One region of the Rhodoferax sp. SPJ21 genome, then DNA from elsewhere that is predicted to be linked to it. Evidence: riboswitches for the same ligand, from Rfam matches in the RefSeq annotation. Region 1 holds a riboswitch; the other holds the start of a gene.

Region 1 (7,120 bases):
TGCCGGTTCGGCAGGCCGGTCAGGCGGTCAAAGTTGGCCTGGTTCCAAATCATCTCGGCAGCGCGCTTGCGCTCGGTCACATCTTCCAGTACCAACACGAACAGCTGCTCGCTGCCCACATCGATCTTGCGGCCAGAGATTTCGCAAAGGATGGCGTCTTCACGCCCTTCCACCATCGTGCTCTTGGCGCCTGCAGCCAAGTCTTCCTGGGCGCGCGCCGGCAGTATGTCACCCCGGTGCAACCAAGCCTCATAGCCCTTGATTTGACCTACACGCTCAATCACGTTCAGCACATTGGTCTGGTCCTGTGGGTTGCACCACAGCACCGCATGCCGGGCGCCGACCAGGTCGTCGCGTAGCAGACCAAACTGGCGCAGTCCCGCGTCGTTGATGTCGGCAATCAGGTAGTCGGGCTCGTTGCGGCTCACCGTCATGGCCAGCGGCGAAGCATGGAAGATGGCCTTGAACTTGGCCTCGGTAAAACGCAGAGCGTGCTCGGCACGCAGGCGGTCATACAGCTCCTGCTGCAGGTCTGCATTCTTCGCGTCACGCTCGGCAATGGCCCGGCCGAGGGACGCGCGCATCTTGTCCAGGCTGTACGCGAGGCTGCCGATCTCATCGTGTCTGTGCCAGTCTAGCGCCTGGTCCAGCTCGCCACGCGCTAGCCTAGCCGTGGCCATTTGCAGCCTATACAAGGGGCGAACCACACGGCGCTCCACCAGCAAGAACACCAGCAGAAATGAAATGCCCACCTGGGCCAGGATGAACAGGCCCAGCCGGGTGAAGTCGGCCCATAGCTGCCCCACAACGCGGGCGGTGCTGAGCTCCACCGTGACACGGCCCACACGCCGCCCATCCATCAAGATATCGCTTTGCTGGCTCAGCACCGTGCCCTGGCGCCGACCCGCAGATTCACTGGAAACAAAGACCTTGCCAAATTCGTCATCGATCCTCACGCCCACCACGTCGGCGTTGCGCATGACAGAGTCCATCAACTGCTTGGCCACCGCCTTGTCCACGTTCCAGATCGGTATGCCCAGGCCGCTGGACAGCAGCTGGGTGTACTGCAACATGGGCTCGCGTATGCGCAGGGCCAGCTCGCGCTCGTACCGGTTGTTCACAATTAGGCTACCCAGCACCAAGGCAGGCAACACAATGCCAAGCGCTACGCCCAGCGTCATGATTTGTCTTAGGGATAGCTTCGGCACGCGGTCCTTTTCCGACGGATGTCCTCCGGGAGGTAGCTGTATATGCAGGCTACTAACACCTGCTACGTCCCATCGCTGTGGGCTTTATTTCGTGCGCCATAGCTGGATGTTGGAATCGATCATTTTCTTCATCACGTTCTGGCGTGCCAGCTTGTACATGGCCTTGGCCAATGCAGCACGCAATTCACTGCTGTTGCAGGGAGACTTGTGCGAAAGCGTCAGGTAGAGGCTCTCGTTACTGATGGACGCAGCCATAGGCAGCAACCCATCGATGCCCAGCTTGGCAATGTAGGCCAAAGCCGGCGATTCCTCGTAAACCAAATAGTCCACCCGACCTAACTGCAACATCTTGAGCGCCTGCTCCAGGCTCGGTACGGTAGCTATCTTCAACGAAGTTTTGGCAAAGCGGTCGAAATCCTCGCCAAAACTATTATTGATAACGGTCACGCCGGACAGGCCCTGCAAGTCTGCCCAGCGCTGGTATTTGATCGGGGCAGACTGGCGGCCCCACACCAAAGAACGCGTCTCGCGGAACGATGGATAGACGTAGTCCATATAGTCCAGGCGGTCCACGGTAAAGAAAGCACCGGCAACCAGATCAACACGCCCCAGCTTGGCCTCCTCCTGCACTCGGGCCCAGGAGCCGGCATAACGTACCTCAATCGGGATACCGATCTCCTTGGCCACCATTTGCACCAAATCAGCATTGGCGCCCATCAAACGGTTGTTGTCAGCGGGGTCACGCCACAAATACGGGGGGTACTCGGGGTTGCCCGTAGCAACCAGCTGTTTGCATGTTTCAGCCGCCCAAGCAAACGAGGCCAACGACGCCAGAACGAGCAGCAAGAATGCCGGACGCACGCACCGAGGCCATGTCACTTTGGATGGAAAGCGGTTGAACATGAACGCCCTTTGAACCCGTAAGCTGTGAAAGAGTCTACTATCGAGGAAAGCAATTACAGAAATATGCCTAGACAAGATGGCGATACTACACGTTACAAGTATGAGCCTCTCGTGAGCCTCAAAATTTAACCGAAGCTGCGCCAATAAAGTGGGTTGCATGCCGGCCATAGGCATGCCCCCAGCCTGCGATACATGAAGGTGGGCCCCCTGGGAAATGTGCGACCAGGCTCGGTGCGCGGCGCCTACTCCACATTTTTTATAGCTCTGCTGGGCTGCCTATTTGACCCAAGCCTGGGCCATTTACGAAGTCAAACTACTCCGTCTTGCCCGGAGCGACGGGCAACAACAACACGCACAGATCCTACCTGGGCGTGGCCAATAAAAGCAGCCTGCTGCGCACCTATGAGCGCCCGCGCGGATAGCCAGGACTAGGCGTAGCTGGAGGCAACGATGGCCCCCACCATATCGGCCGTCACGGCCGAAAGAGTCAGGCCCAGGTGCCCGTGCCCTGTGTTGTAAAACACGCCAGGTCGCTTGCCCTGTCCCACGCGCGGCAGCATGTTGGGCATCATGGGGCGCAGCCCGGCCCAGGGCACCACGCTTTCGGTACGCACACCCGGAAAGCACTGCTGTACCCACTCCACCAAAGGACGGATACGGTCGGCCCGAATGTCGCGGTTATAGCCGTTGAACTCTGCCGTGCCGGCCACACGGAAGCGGTCAAGCCCCAAGCGGCTGGTGACCAATTTGGTGCCGTCGTCCAGCAGGCTCACCATCGGTGCAGATGCCTGGCTCTGGGCGTCCTGCAAATTCACCGTAATGGAATAGCCTTTAACGGGATAGATATTGACGCGGTCACCCAACTGCGCCGCCAGGTCCCGGCTGGCAGTACCGGCGCAAACCACCACACCGTCAAACACATGGGCCTGGCGCTGGTCACCATCGTTCGCCGTGACCGTCACTTGCTTGCCGTCACTGTGCACGGCGTCTATGTGCTGGCCATAACGGGTTTGTACGCCCAGGCGCTCGGCCGCCAAAGCCATGCCGGTGCTGAACTTATGGATGTCGCCCGTGGTGTCGCTTTCGGTGAAATAGCCGCCGTAGTAGTTGCCGGCCAGGGTGGGTTCAATGGCGCGCATCTCTTGCGGCGTGACAGCGCGGCGATCCAGCCCACCCTGGGCCAGCAATTTGGACACCTTGCCCGCCTGGTCGAAACCGGCTTTATCGCGATAAATATGCAGGATGCCTTCGCGCTTGTGGTCGAAGTCCAGGCCTTCTGCGTCGGCCCAGGCATTCAGATGCTCGCGCGCGGCAATCGCCAGGCGGGTGGTCTCTACCGTGTTCTTCTCGTAGTGCGGTATGGCCGCAATGAACTCGGCAAACCAGGCCAGCTTGTGCCAGCTGGGCTTGGGGTTGACCAGCAAAGGTGCGTCGCTCTTGAGCATCCACTTCAGCCCCTTCAGCACGGTAGACCAGTGGTTCCACACTTCGGCGTTCGAAACCGAAAACTGCCCGCCATTGGCAAACGATGTTTCCATGGCCGCATAGCGGTGCTTTTCGAACAAGGTGACGGCAAAACCGCGTTTTGCCAAAGCGTAGGCCGTGGTGACGCCCGTGATACCGCCGCCGATAACGGCAAAATGACCAGCAAACTTTTTCATGATGAGAGTTCCAAAACGTCAAAGTGGGGATAGCAACAAGCATGCGCAGCTATCGCCCCTCTGTTTTGGACCTGAGAGATTCACGGCCGGCATATAGCCAGGCCGCTTGCTCCTGCGGTGAACCGGATGACGAAACCCGGTTGCTCTTCAGATGTGTGTGACAGGTACCGGTCCTTTTGCCTGAAAGTTTCCGGGGCGGTTGCTCCTTCGGCGCTAAGAGCCAGCTTGTTGTGCAACAAGGGCCTCAGACTCTCCCGGTACCTGCGCTCATTATCGCACGCGTCCTCACAACACCTTGACCGCCCGGCCTATGAACTGGATGGGCCCAGTCGGCCGGTTGATCGGCGAGCCGGCTGCGGGCTCTAGCGTCAGCTCAAACAGTTGGTTGGGCTGCAGCGGCGGCAGCTTGTCCAGCGGAATCTGCAGGGTTTGGCCCGGTTTGACCAGGCCCAGAGACACCGGTCCACTCCAATTCTCGCCTTTGGTCCAGAACTGTAAGGACCTATCCTGAGGCACCGTGGCCTGCCCTAGTGGGATCAGGCTCAGCCGCTGCGGATTGCTCGCCTGGATCACCCAGCCAGGCGCCTTGTCCTGTGGCGCCACCAGCACCACCACGTACTGCGGGCTGGCCGGCTGCATGTCCTGGCGCGTCACCAGCACCGAAGCCATGATGGCCGCAGCGGCAAAACCAGCGCCGGCCAGGCCGCGCCACAGGTCCAGGCTGTTCCACCAACCGGCCTTGGCCGCAGGCACCGGCCGCCGACGTGGCGCCATGGCGTGGTCCACACTGTTTTCGATGCGTTGCCATAGCTGGGATGACGGCTCGACCGGCTCGGCCAGGGCAGTCAGGGGCAGCAGGCGCGCCTCCCAGCCCTGCACCGCAGCGCGCAAATCGGCATCGTGGGCCAGGCGCTGCTCCACCTCGCGACGGCGCACGGCCGATAAGGTGCCGAGCACGTATTCGGCGGCCAGGTCTTGCGTTTCTTGCGGCGCGCTCATGCCATGCACTCCTTCAGGCTGCCCATGCCGCGCTTGATCCAGGCCTTGACGGTGCCCAGCGGCGTGCGCGTGCGTTCGGCGATTTCGCCATGCGAGCAGCCGTCCACATAGGCATACAGAATGCAATTGCGCCGCGCCGGCTCCAGCCGGGCCAGGCAGTCGTTCAGCTTGCCCAGGCTCATATTCAGCTCGAAGGCATCGGCCACCTCGGCGTGGGCGGCGATGGAATGTTCGGCGTCCAGCGCCTCGGCGGTTTCCTCGTCGACCGACACCTCGCGGCCCTGGCTGCGCACCGCATTCAGCGCCTGGTGCCGCAACACGCTGTAGATCCAGCCGCGGCCAGCCCCCCGCTGGGGGTCGAAGCTGGCGGCCTGGGTCCAGATCTTCATGAAAGCGTCGTGCACCACGTCCTCCGCCTGCTGGCGTTGCCGCACGATGCGCAGCGCCACCCCCAGCAGATGGCGGCTCTCCTGGCGGTAAATGTCCTGCAGCGCCTGGCGGTCGCCGCTGGCGCAGGCCTGCAGGGCACGTTCGTAGTCGAATTCATCGGTAGCAGTCGTCACAGGGCGGCCATCTGCTGGGTCATGCATAGAGCCCCATGTTAGCCGCCGCGCGGGCTACCGCTGCTGCAGGGCTTAGACGGCCTTCCAGAAGATGTAGTCGGCCTGGTACTTGACGATTTCTTTGGCGCCCTTGTTGGCCGGGCTGCAAGCGCTGGCCGGTGCCACGCCGCCCTTGGTCGCCACGCGCTGGATGTGGGTTACGCCGGCCATCGCGCCCATGCCCATGGCGGGGTTGGCCTTGACCAGTTGGTAAGGGATGTTGCCGGCGCCGGCTGGTGCAACGGCCAGCTGGGTGGCCGTCAGCTTGGAGCCGTCCAGGGATTCCCAGGTGGCCGGTGGGCCGTAGTACTTGCCGACCTGTTTGCCGCTGCGGTCGTTCAGCGCGGCGTTCGGGCCTACGAACACCCACTCGGTCATGCCAGGGGCGTTCGCCTTGTCGCGGCATTCGTAGGTGATCTCACCCACGCCTACGGTTTCCATGGCTACTTTGTTGCCCATGGGCACTTTGACGGCTTCGGGCAGGCTGTCCTGGCTGAACATGGGCTGCATGGGTTTCATGGAACCGCAGGCACTCAGCACCACGGCAGCGGAAACAACAGCAAGCAAAGAGAGAGGTTTGATCGACATGGAAGTGCTCCAAAAATGAGTTAAGCGGATAAGGACAACAGGCAGCTTTTTTGGGCTGCTGTAGGTACTACCCACCAGACGCAGTTTTGGATGCACTCCAGCGCAAATATTTTTACGCCGGAACAGAAAATCCACAAAAATAGCTATCGATTCAATAGCTACCAGCGCATATTAAATAAGCGCTAGCGGCCCATTTCATTCAAGGTTTTCACCCTCATTTCGATAGCATTACCCCCACAGTGCCGGCGACGGCGGCTGGATCACGCCCCGGTCGTACTGCAGCGGCAGCGCCCGGTCCTGCTGCTGCAGCAAGGGGCCGTCCAGGTCTACATAGGTGCAGCTCTGCGCCAGCAGAAACGCCGGCGCCATCGCCAGTGAGGTACCGCACATATTGCCGACCATTAGCCCCAGGCCGAGCCGCCGGGCCTCGGCAGCCAGGGCCAGCGCCTCGGTAAGTCCACCGCATTTGTCCAGCTTGATGTTGACGAACTGGTAGCGGCCCACCAGGGCGCCCACCGAAGCCCGGTCGGTACAGGATTCGTCGGCGGCCAGCGGAATCAGCGGCTGCAGGCCGTCCAGCGCGGCGTCCTGGCCGCGGGCCAGCGGCTGCTCGACCAGCTCGACGCGGGCGGCGGCCAGTGCAGGTAGCAGCTCGCGCAACAGCGCGGGCGACCAGCCCTGGTTCGCATCGACCACCAGGCGCGCGCCTGGGTGCTCCTCGCGCACCCAGCGCACCACGTCCAGATGGCGCTGCGCATCCACCTTGAGCTTGAGCAAAGGGAAGTGGCGGGCCGCGCGGGCCTTGCGCCGCGTCGTGGCTTCGTCGCCCAAGCCGATGGTGAAGGCGGTGGTTACCGGCTGCAATGCCGGCAGGCCAGCCGCCTGCCACACCGGCACGCCGCTTTGCTTGGCGCGCAGGTCCCACAGCGCGCAGTCCAGCGCATTGCGCGCGCCGCCGGCCGGCAGCCACTCCAGCAGCTCGGCGCCGCTCAGTCCGTCGTGCAGGCGCGGCAGCAGCGCGGCGATCTGCGCGGCCATGCTGGCCGGGGTCTCGCCGTCGTAATCGACCCCGGCGGCTTCTGCCTGGCCGCTATGGCCGGCGGCATCGGTCAGGGTCAGCAGCAGCACCGCCTGGTCGGTGATGACTTCGCGGGCGATC
Region 2 (7,120 bases), on a different contig from region 1:
GCGTAGATGCCCGCCTGCTCAAGCTGGAGCTCACCGAAAGCCTGCTGGTCAACGACCTGGACCTGACGATTGCCAAGATGACCGCACTGCAGGCCCTGGGCCTGGGCTTTTCGCTGGACGACTTCGGCACCGGCTATTCGTCGCTGTCCTATCTCAAGCGCCTGCCGCTGGGCCAGCTGAAGATCGACCAGTCCTTCGTGCGCGACATTGCCGAAGACGTGAACGACGCATCCATCGTGCGCACCATCATCGCCCTGGGCCAAAGCCTGGGCCTGGCGGTGATTGCCGAGGGGGTCGAAACCACGGCCCAGCGCGACTTCCTGGCGCTGCACGGCTGCGCGGCCTACCAGGGCTATCTGTTCAGCCGCCCGCTTCCTATCCAGGCCTTGGATAAATTATTGGCCTCCAGCGCAGACTAGACCTGCGCCACCAGCTTCTAATTTGATAGCATCCAGCTTGAACTTCCATGCAGTCCACTGCGCCCGCCTTGGCGTGAAAGCTGCATGGCCCGTGTTTTGAAAGGAATGTGCATGCTGGATTTACTCGTCACCCACGCCACCCTGCCCGACGGCCGCAGCGGCATGTCCATCGCGGTACAGGGCGGCAAGATTGTGGAAGTCAGCCCTGGGCTGCAAGCCCCCGCGCACCAGACCGTGGACGCCCAGGGCTTGTTGGTCAGCCCGCCGTTTGTGGACGCGCATTTCCACATGGACGCCACCCTGAGCTACGGCCAACCCCGCGTCAACCAGAGCGGCACGCTGCTGGAGGGCATCGCCCTGTGGGGCGAGCTCAAACCCCACCTCACACAAGAGGCATTGGTGGACCGCGCCATGGCCTACTGCGACTGGGCCGTGGGCCACGGCCTGCTGGCCATCCGCAGCCATGTGGACATCTGCGACCCGCGCCTGCTGGCCGTGGAAGCCCTGCTGGAGGTGAAACGCCGCGTCGCTCCCTACCTGGACCTGCAACTGGTGGCCTTCCCGCAAGACGGTGTGCTGCGCGACCCGAACGGCATGGACAAGCTCAAACGCGCGCTGCAGATGGGCGTGGACGTGGTCGGCGGAATCCCCCACTTCGAGCGCACCATGGCCGATGGCGCATTGAGCGTGAAGCTGCTGTGCGAGCTGGCTGCCGAGCAAGGCAAGCTGGTGGACATGCACTGCGACGAGTCAGACGACCCGCTGTCGCGCCACATCGAAACCCTGACCTTCGAGACCAACCGCCTGGGCCTGCACGGCCGCGTCACCGGCTCGCACCTGACCTCCATGCACAGCATGGACAACTACTACGTGAGCAAGCTGCTGCCGCTGATGGCCGAGGCGCAGATGAACGTCATCAGCAACCCGCTGATCAACATCACCCTGCAAGGCCGGCACGACACCTACCCCAAACGCCGTGGCATGACCCGTGTGCCCGAGATGCTGGCCCAGGGCCTGACCGTAGCCTTCGGCCAGGACTGCGCCATGGACCCTTGGTACAGCCTGGGCAGCGGCGACATGCTGGAAGTCGCCAGCATGGGCCTGCACGTCGCGCAGATGACCAGCCAGGCCGCCATGCGACAGTGCTTCCAGGCCGTCACAGCCAACCCGGCGAAGATTCTGCAATTGGAAGGCTATGGCCTGGAGGCCGGCTGCAACGCCGACTTTGTGCTGCTGCAGGCGCAAGACCCGATCGAGGCGATTCGCCTGCGCGCCACCCGCCTGCAGGTCTACCGCCGGGGCCAGTTGCTGGCCCAAACACCGGCTACCACCGCCCGCCTGCACCTGCCCGGCCGGCCCGGCCAAACCGACTGGATGCTGCGCTCCGAAATTTAAGTCAAACAGGCCGCTGGCGCAGGCATTACCTGCGCCAGAAGCTATTAACTTGATAGCAAACTAGGCCAGGTTCTCAAACACCGGGTGCAGATCGTCCGCCCAGTGCTGCAGCTCTGCCTGGTCGATATGCAGGTGCTCCATACAGGCCGGGCCAAAACGAGCCCATTCGTCCGACTCGCGGGTGCCCTCGTGCAAAGCCACCAGGTGTTCCGCCACCAGGAGCATCGCCACCAGATAACGCACCTCGGCAGGGATGCTGGCAGATGGCAGGATGGTGAAGTCATGGTGCAGCCGCACGGCGGCCGTCACCAGGGGCGGGAGCTTCCAGGTCTTGGCCACCAGCGCGCCCACCACGGCGTGGTCGGTCTTGTGGGCTGCATTCTCGGTCTGGGTAAAGCTGCGGTCTTGCCGGGCCAGGGCCTCGGCCAACGTGCCAGCATAGCCCTTCACGCCCTGCAGCATCACCGGTATGCCCACGTGGCAAAACAGGCCGCAGGTTTGCGCCACCTCCACATCCACACCGTACAAGTGGCGGGCAATGTAGGCCATGGCCAGGGAACGGCGGGTAGAGGTTTCCCAGAAGTGCTCCAGCAAGTCCGCATTGACGCGGATCGCATGCCTGGTAAAAAACCCTGTCAGCACGCCCACGGTCTGCTTCACCCCCAGCATGGCAATCGCCTCGCCCACGGTGCGGGCCGGGCGGGAGCGGGCAAACAAGGGGCTGTTGGAATAACGTATCAGTGCCGCCGCCATGGCCACGTCCTGGCTGGCAATGCGGGCGATCACGGCGGGGTCGGGGTCGCCGCCCCGCACTTCGTCCTGCAGCTCCAGTAAGAGCTGGGGGCATGGCGGTATCACGATGTCCCGCACGGCCCCCTTGGCCTTGGCGGTTTCCAGTTCTCGGTCTATGTCTGCCAGTTGCATCGTGCCCCCTTAATCCACGGAATTATGCCGACGACGGCTTGGGCTTCGGTAGAATCCTGCCCGTCAGGAGAGAGTTTTCAACCGAAAACCGCCGAAGGCGCAGGGCCCCGCTACGTGGGCCTGAACGCTCAGGCAAAAGGACTGACAAACGCTTTTACAAGCGTCTCCCCCTGGAGAGAAGCCCGCCCCGAGCGGGCTCACCGAAGGCGCAACCCGCAGTCGGCCTGCACCACCGCAAGGCCTACCCGGCGAATCGCTCAGGTAAAGCGGACAGCGGGGGCCACACATGATTCTGAGAACGTGTTTACGTTTTTAGGAGTCGTGATTCCAATGTGCCCCCGAAAGAACCGCCATGTCCGACCTGTTGCTGACCCCTCTCAACGCCCTGCATCTGGAGCTAGGCGCCCGCATGGTGCCCTTCGCCGGCTACAGCATGCCGGTGCAATACCCCGCCGGTTTGATGGCCGAGCACCACCACACGCGTAACGCCGCCGGCCTGTTCGACGTATCTCACATGGGCCAGTTACGCCTGGTCGGGCCTGACGCCGCTGCGGCCTTTGAAACCCTGGTGCCGGTGGACGTGATCGACCTGCCCGTGGGCAAGCAGCGCTACGGCCTGCTGCTCAACGAAGACGGAGGCATCATCGACGACCTGATGTTCTTCAAGCGCGAGGCCGACATCTTCGTCATCGTCAACGGCGCCTGCAAAGTGGGCGACATCGCCCACATCCAGGCCCAAATCGGCCAGCGCTGCGAAGTCATCCCCATGCCGGAAATGGCGCTGCTGGCGCTGCAGGGCCCCAAGGCCGTCGACGCACTGTCGCGCCTGGCACCCGGTGTGGAAAAGCTGGTGTTCATGACCGGCGGCAGCTTCGAGGTAGCCGGCATCCCCTGCTTCCTGACCCGCAGCGGCTACACCGGCGAAGACGGCTTTGAAATTTCTGTACACCAAGACCAGGCCGAGGCTTTGGCCCGCGCCCTGCTGGCCCAGCCCGAGGTCCAACCCATAGGCCTGGGCGCACGCAACTCGCTGCGCCTGGAAGCCGGCCTGTGCCTGTATGGCAACGACCTGGACACCAGCACCACCCCCGTCGAAGCCGGCCTGAACTGGGCCTTGCAAAAAGTGCGTCGCGCGGGTGGTGCGCGTGAAGGCGGCTTCCCAGGCGCTAGCAAAATACTAGCGCAGCTCGCAGGTACTCCGGGCGCCACAGCCAAGAAACGTGTAGGCCTTGTCGCCCTGGAACGCATTCCGGTGCGCGAACACACCGCCTTGCAGGACACCGCCGGCAACGCGATTGGCGAAGTCACCAGCGGCCTGCTCGGCCCCACGGTGGACAAGCCGATTGCGATGGCCTATGTAGCGCCCGAATTTGCCGCCATCGGCACCCGTATCCACGCCATCGTGCGAGGCAAAATCGTGCCGATGGAAGTCGTCACCATGCCTTTCACACCCAACCGCTATTTCCGCGGTTAATTCAACCATTGACAGGAGCACCCCCATGAGCATCAAGTACACCGAAGACCACGAATGGCTGAACATCGAGGGCGACACCGCCACCGTCGGCATCACGCACCACGCGCAAGACGCATTGGGTGACGTAGTGTTCGTCGACCTGCCCGCCGTCGGCACCAGCTTCGCGCAAAAAGACGTGGCCGGCGTGGTCGAGTCCGTGAAGGCCGCTGCCGATGTGTACATGCCCGTCTCTGGCGAGATCACCGAGGTCAACGAAGCCCTGCGCGCCGACCCCGCCCTGGCCAACACCGACCCACTCGGCGCCGGCTGGTTCTTCAAGGTCAAGCTGTCGGACGCATCCCAAGTCGCCGCCCTGCTGGACGAAACCGCCTACAACGCCTTTAGTCAAAACGCCTAACCCCCGCCGTTCGCCCTGAGCCTGTCGAAGGGCTGCTAGCCATACCCGCCAGGCCCAGGACGAACGCGCAAAGTACGCATCTGCGTAGTTACCTCACCGATACCCCCGGATACCCCATGACGACCTCCCTGCACGAACTAGAAAACGCCAGCGAATTCATCGCCCGCCACATCGGCATCGACGCTGCCGATGAAACCCTGATGCTGGAAGTGATTGGCTCCAGTTCGCGCCGGGACCTGATTGACGGCATCGTGCCGCGTTCCATCGCGCGCAGCGCGCCTATGGACCTGCCCGCGCCCGTGACCGAGGCAGCAGCGCTGGCCGAGCTGAAGGCGATTGCCGCCAAGAACCAAGTCTTCAAAAGCTTCATCGGCCAGGGCTACTACGGCACCCACACGCCGGGTGTGATCCAGCGCAACATCCTGGAGAACCCCGCCTGGTACACCGCCTACACGCCCTACCAGGCCGAGATTTCGCAAGGCCGCATGGAGGCGCTGGTCAACTTCCAGACCATGGTCTGCGACCTGACCGGCATGCCGATTGCCAATGCATCCATGCTGGACGAAGCCACTGCCGCAGCCGAAGCCATGACCCTGGCCAAGCGCAGCGCCAAAAGCAAGAGCAATGTGTTCATCGTGGCGGGCGACTGCCATCCACAAACCATTGAAGTCATCCAGACCCGCGCCAAGCCGCTGGGTATCGAAGTCAAGATCAGCACCGCCGTCATCACCCTGCCCCAGTTGATGGCCAGCGGTGACTTCTTCGGCGTGCTGGCCCAGTACCCCGCCACCAACGGCATGGTGCACGACCTGCGGCCCCTGGTGGGCGTGGCCCATGCCAGCGGCGCAGCCGTCTGCGTAGCGGCCGACCTGCTGGCCCTGACCCTGCTGGTGCCCCCCGGCGAGTGGGACGCCGACATCGTCATCGGCAGCACCCAGCGCTTCGGCGTGGCCATGGGCAACGGCGGCCCCCACGCCGCCTACATGGCTTGCCGCGATGCTTTCAAACGCTCGCTACCCGGCCGCCTGGTGGGTGTGAGTGTGGACGCGCACGGCAACCCGGCCTACCGCCTGGCGCTGCAAACCCGTGAGCAACACATCCGCCGCGAAAAAGCCACTTCCAACATCTGCACCGCGCAGGTGCTGCCCGCCGTGCTGGCCAGCATGTACGCCGTCTACCACGGCCCACAGGGCCTGACCCGCATCGCCGAGCGCGTGGCCCGCTTGACCGCCATCCTGGCGCGCGGCCTGGAGCAAATGGGCTATGCGGTGACCAACGAATACGCGTTTGACTCCATCACCGTCAAAACCGGTGATGCTACTAATTTAATAGCTACCCGCGCACAGCAATCCTGCGCCAACCTGCGTTTTCGCTTGAAAACCCATTTGGGCATCTCGCTGGACGAAACCACCACCCGTGGCGACATCGAAATGCTGTGGTCCTTCTTCGTCAAGCCCGGCGAACCCATGCCGCGCCTGAGCGAGCTGGAAAACAGCGTGGAAGTGATGATCCCCGCAGCACTGCGCCGCAGCAGCGCCTTCCTGACGCACCCGGTGTTCAACACCCACCACAGTGAAACCGGCATGCTGCGCTACATCCGCGCACTCAGCGACAAGGACCTGGCCCTGGACCGCAGCATGATCCCCCTGGGCAGCTGCACCATGAAGCTCAACGCGACCAGCGAAATGATGCCCGTGACCTGGCCCGAGTTCGCCAACATCCACCCCTTTGCCCCGCCAGAGCAGCGCCTGGGTTATGCCGAGCTGAACAGCCAGCTCTGCGCCTGGCTCAGCCAGGCCACCGGCTATGCGGGCATCAGCCTGCAACCAAATGCCGGTAGCCAGGGCGAATACGCCGGCCTGCTGGCCATCAAGGCCTATTTCGATGCGCACGGCCAAAGCCAGCGCAATATCTGCCTGATCCCGTCCAGCGCCCACGGCACCAACCCCGCCAGCGCCCAGATGGCCGGCCTGACCGTGGTCGTCACCGCATGCGATGCGAATGGCAACGTGGACATGGCCGACCTGCAGGCCAAGTGCGAGCAGCACAGCAGCCACCTGGCGGCAGTGATGATCACCTACCCCAGCACCCACGGCGTGTTCGAGACCCAGGTCAAGGAACTCTGCGCCCTGGTGCACAGCCATGGCGGCCGCGTCTATGTGGATGGCGCGAATATGAACGCCCTGGTCGGCGTGGCCGCACCCGGTGAATTCGGCGGCGACGTCAGCCACCTCAATTTGCACAAGACCTTCTGCATCCCACACGGCGGTGGCGGCCCCGGCGTCGGCCCGGTTTGCGTGGTCGAGGACCTGATTCCTTATCTACCAGGCCACGCCACGGCGGGCGACAACAACCATGGCATCGGCGCCATCAGCGCAGCACCCTTGGGCAATGCATCCGTGCTGCCGATCAGCTGGATGTACTGCCGCATGATGGGCGCCGAAGGCCTGCAGCACGCTACCGAGGCCGCCATCCTGGCAGCCAACTACGTCAGCACCAAGCTGCAAGCGC

What was found. A riboswitch is a leader RNA that binds a small molecule or an ion and turns the genes downstream of it on or off. The one in region 1 is predicted to bind glycine.
Region 2: linked by a shared signal. The riboswitch ahead of gcvT (glycine cleavage system aminomethyltransferase GcvT) and the one ahead of AC4BBN_RS17275 (D-amino acid dehydrogenase) in region 1 are both predicted to bind glycine.

The regions. Positions count from the first base shown of each region.
Region 1 covers NZ_JBYZMO010000003.1:425,212-432,331, forward strand. The annotation lists gene AC4BBN_RS17265 (putative bifunctional diguanylate cyclase/phosphodiesterase) at 1-1,181, opposite strand, end outside; gene AC4BBN_RS17270 (substrate-binding periplasmic protein) at 1,293-2,111, opposite strand; gene AC4BBN_RS17275 (D-amino acid dehydrogenase) at 2,540-3,772, opposite strand; glycine riboswitch at 3,931-4,039, opposite strand; gene AC4BBN_RS17280 (anti-sigma factor) at 4,058-4,771, opposite strand; gene AC4BBN_RS17285 (sigma-70 family RNA polymerase sigma factor) at 4,768-5,361, opposite strand; gene AC4BBN_RS17290 (DUF3455 domain-containing protein) at 5,407-5,961, opposite strand; gene dgcA (N-acetyl-D-Glu racemase DgcA) at 6,190-7,120, opposite strand, start outside.
Region 2 covers NZ_JBYZMO010000001.1:424,848-431,967, forward strand. The annotation lists gene AC4BBN_RS01845 (EAL domain-containing protein) at 1-419, shown strand, start outside; gene AC4BBN_RS01850 (amidohydrolase family protein) at 531-1,814, shown strand; gene AC4BBN_RS01855 (HDOD domain-containing protein) at 1,875-2,738, opposite strand; glycine riboswitch at 2,793-2,892, shown strand; glycine riboswitch at 2,899-3,022, shown strand; gene gcvT (glycine cleavage system aminomethyltransferase GcvT) at 3,091-4,212, shown strand; gene gcvH (glycine cleavage system protein GcvH) at 4,238-4,609, shown strand; gene gcvP (aminomethyl-transferring glycine dehydrogenase) at 4,726-7,120, shown strand, end outside.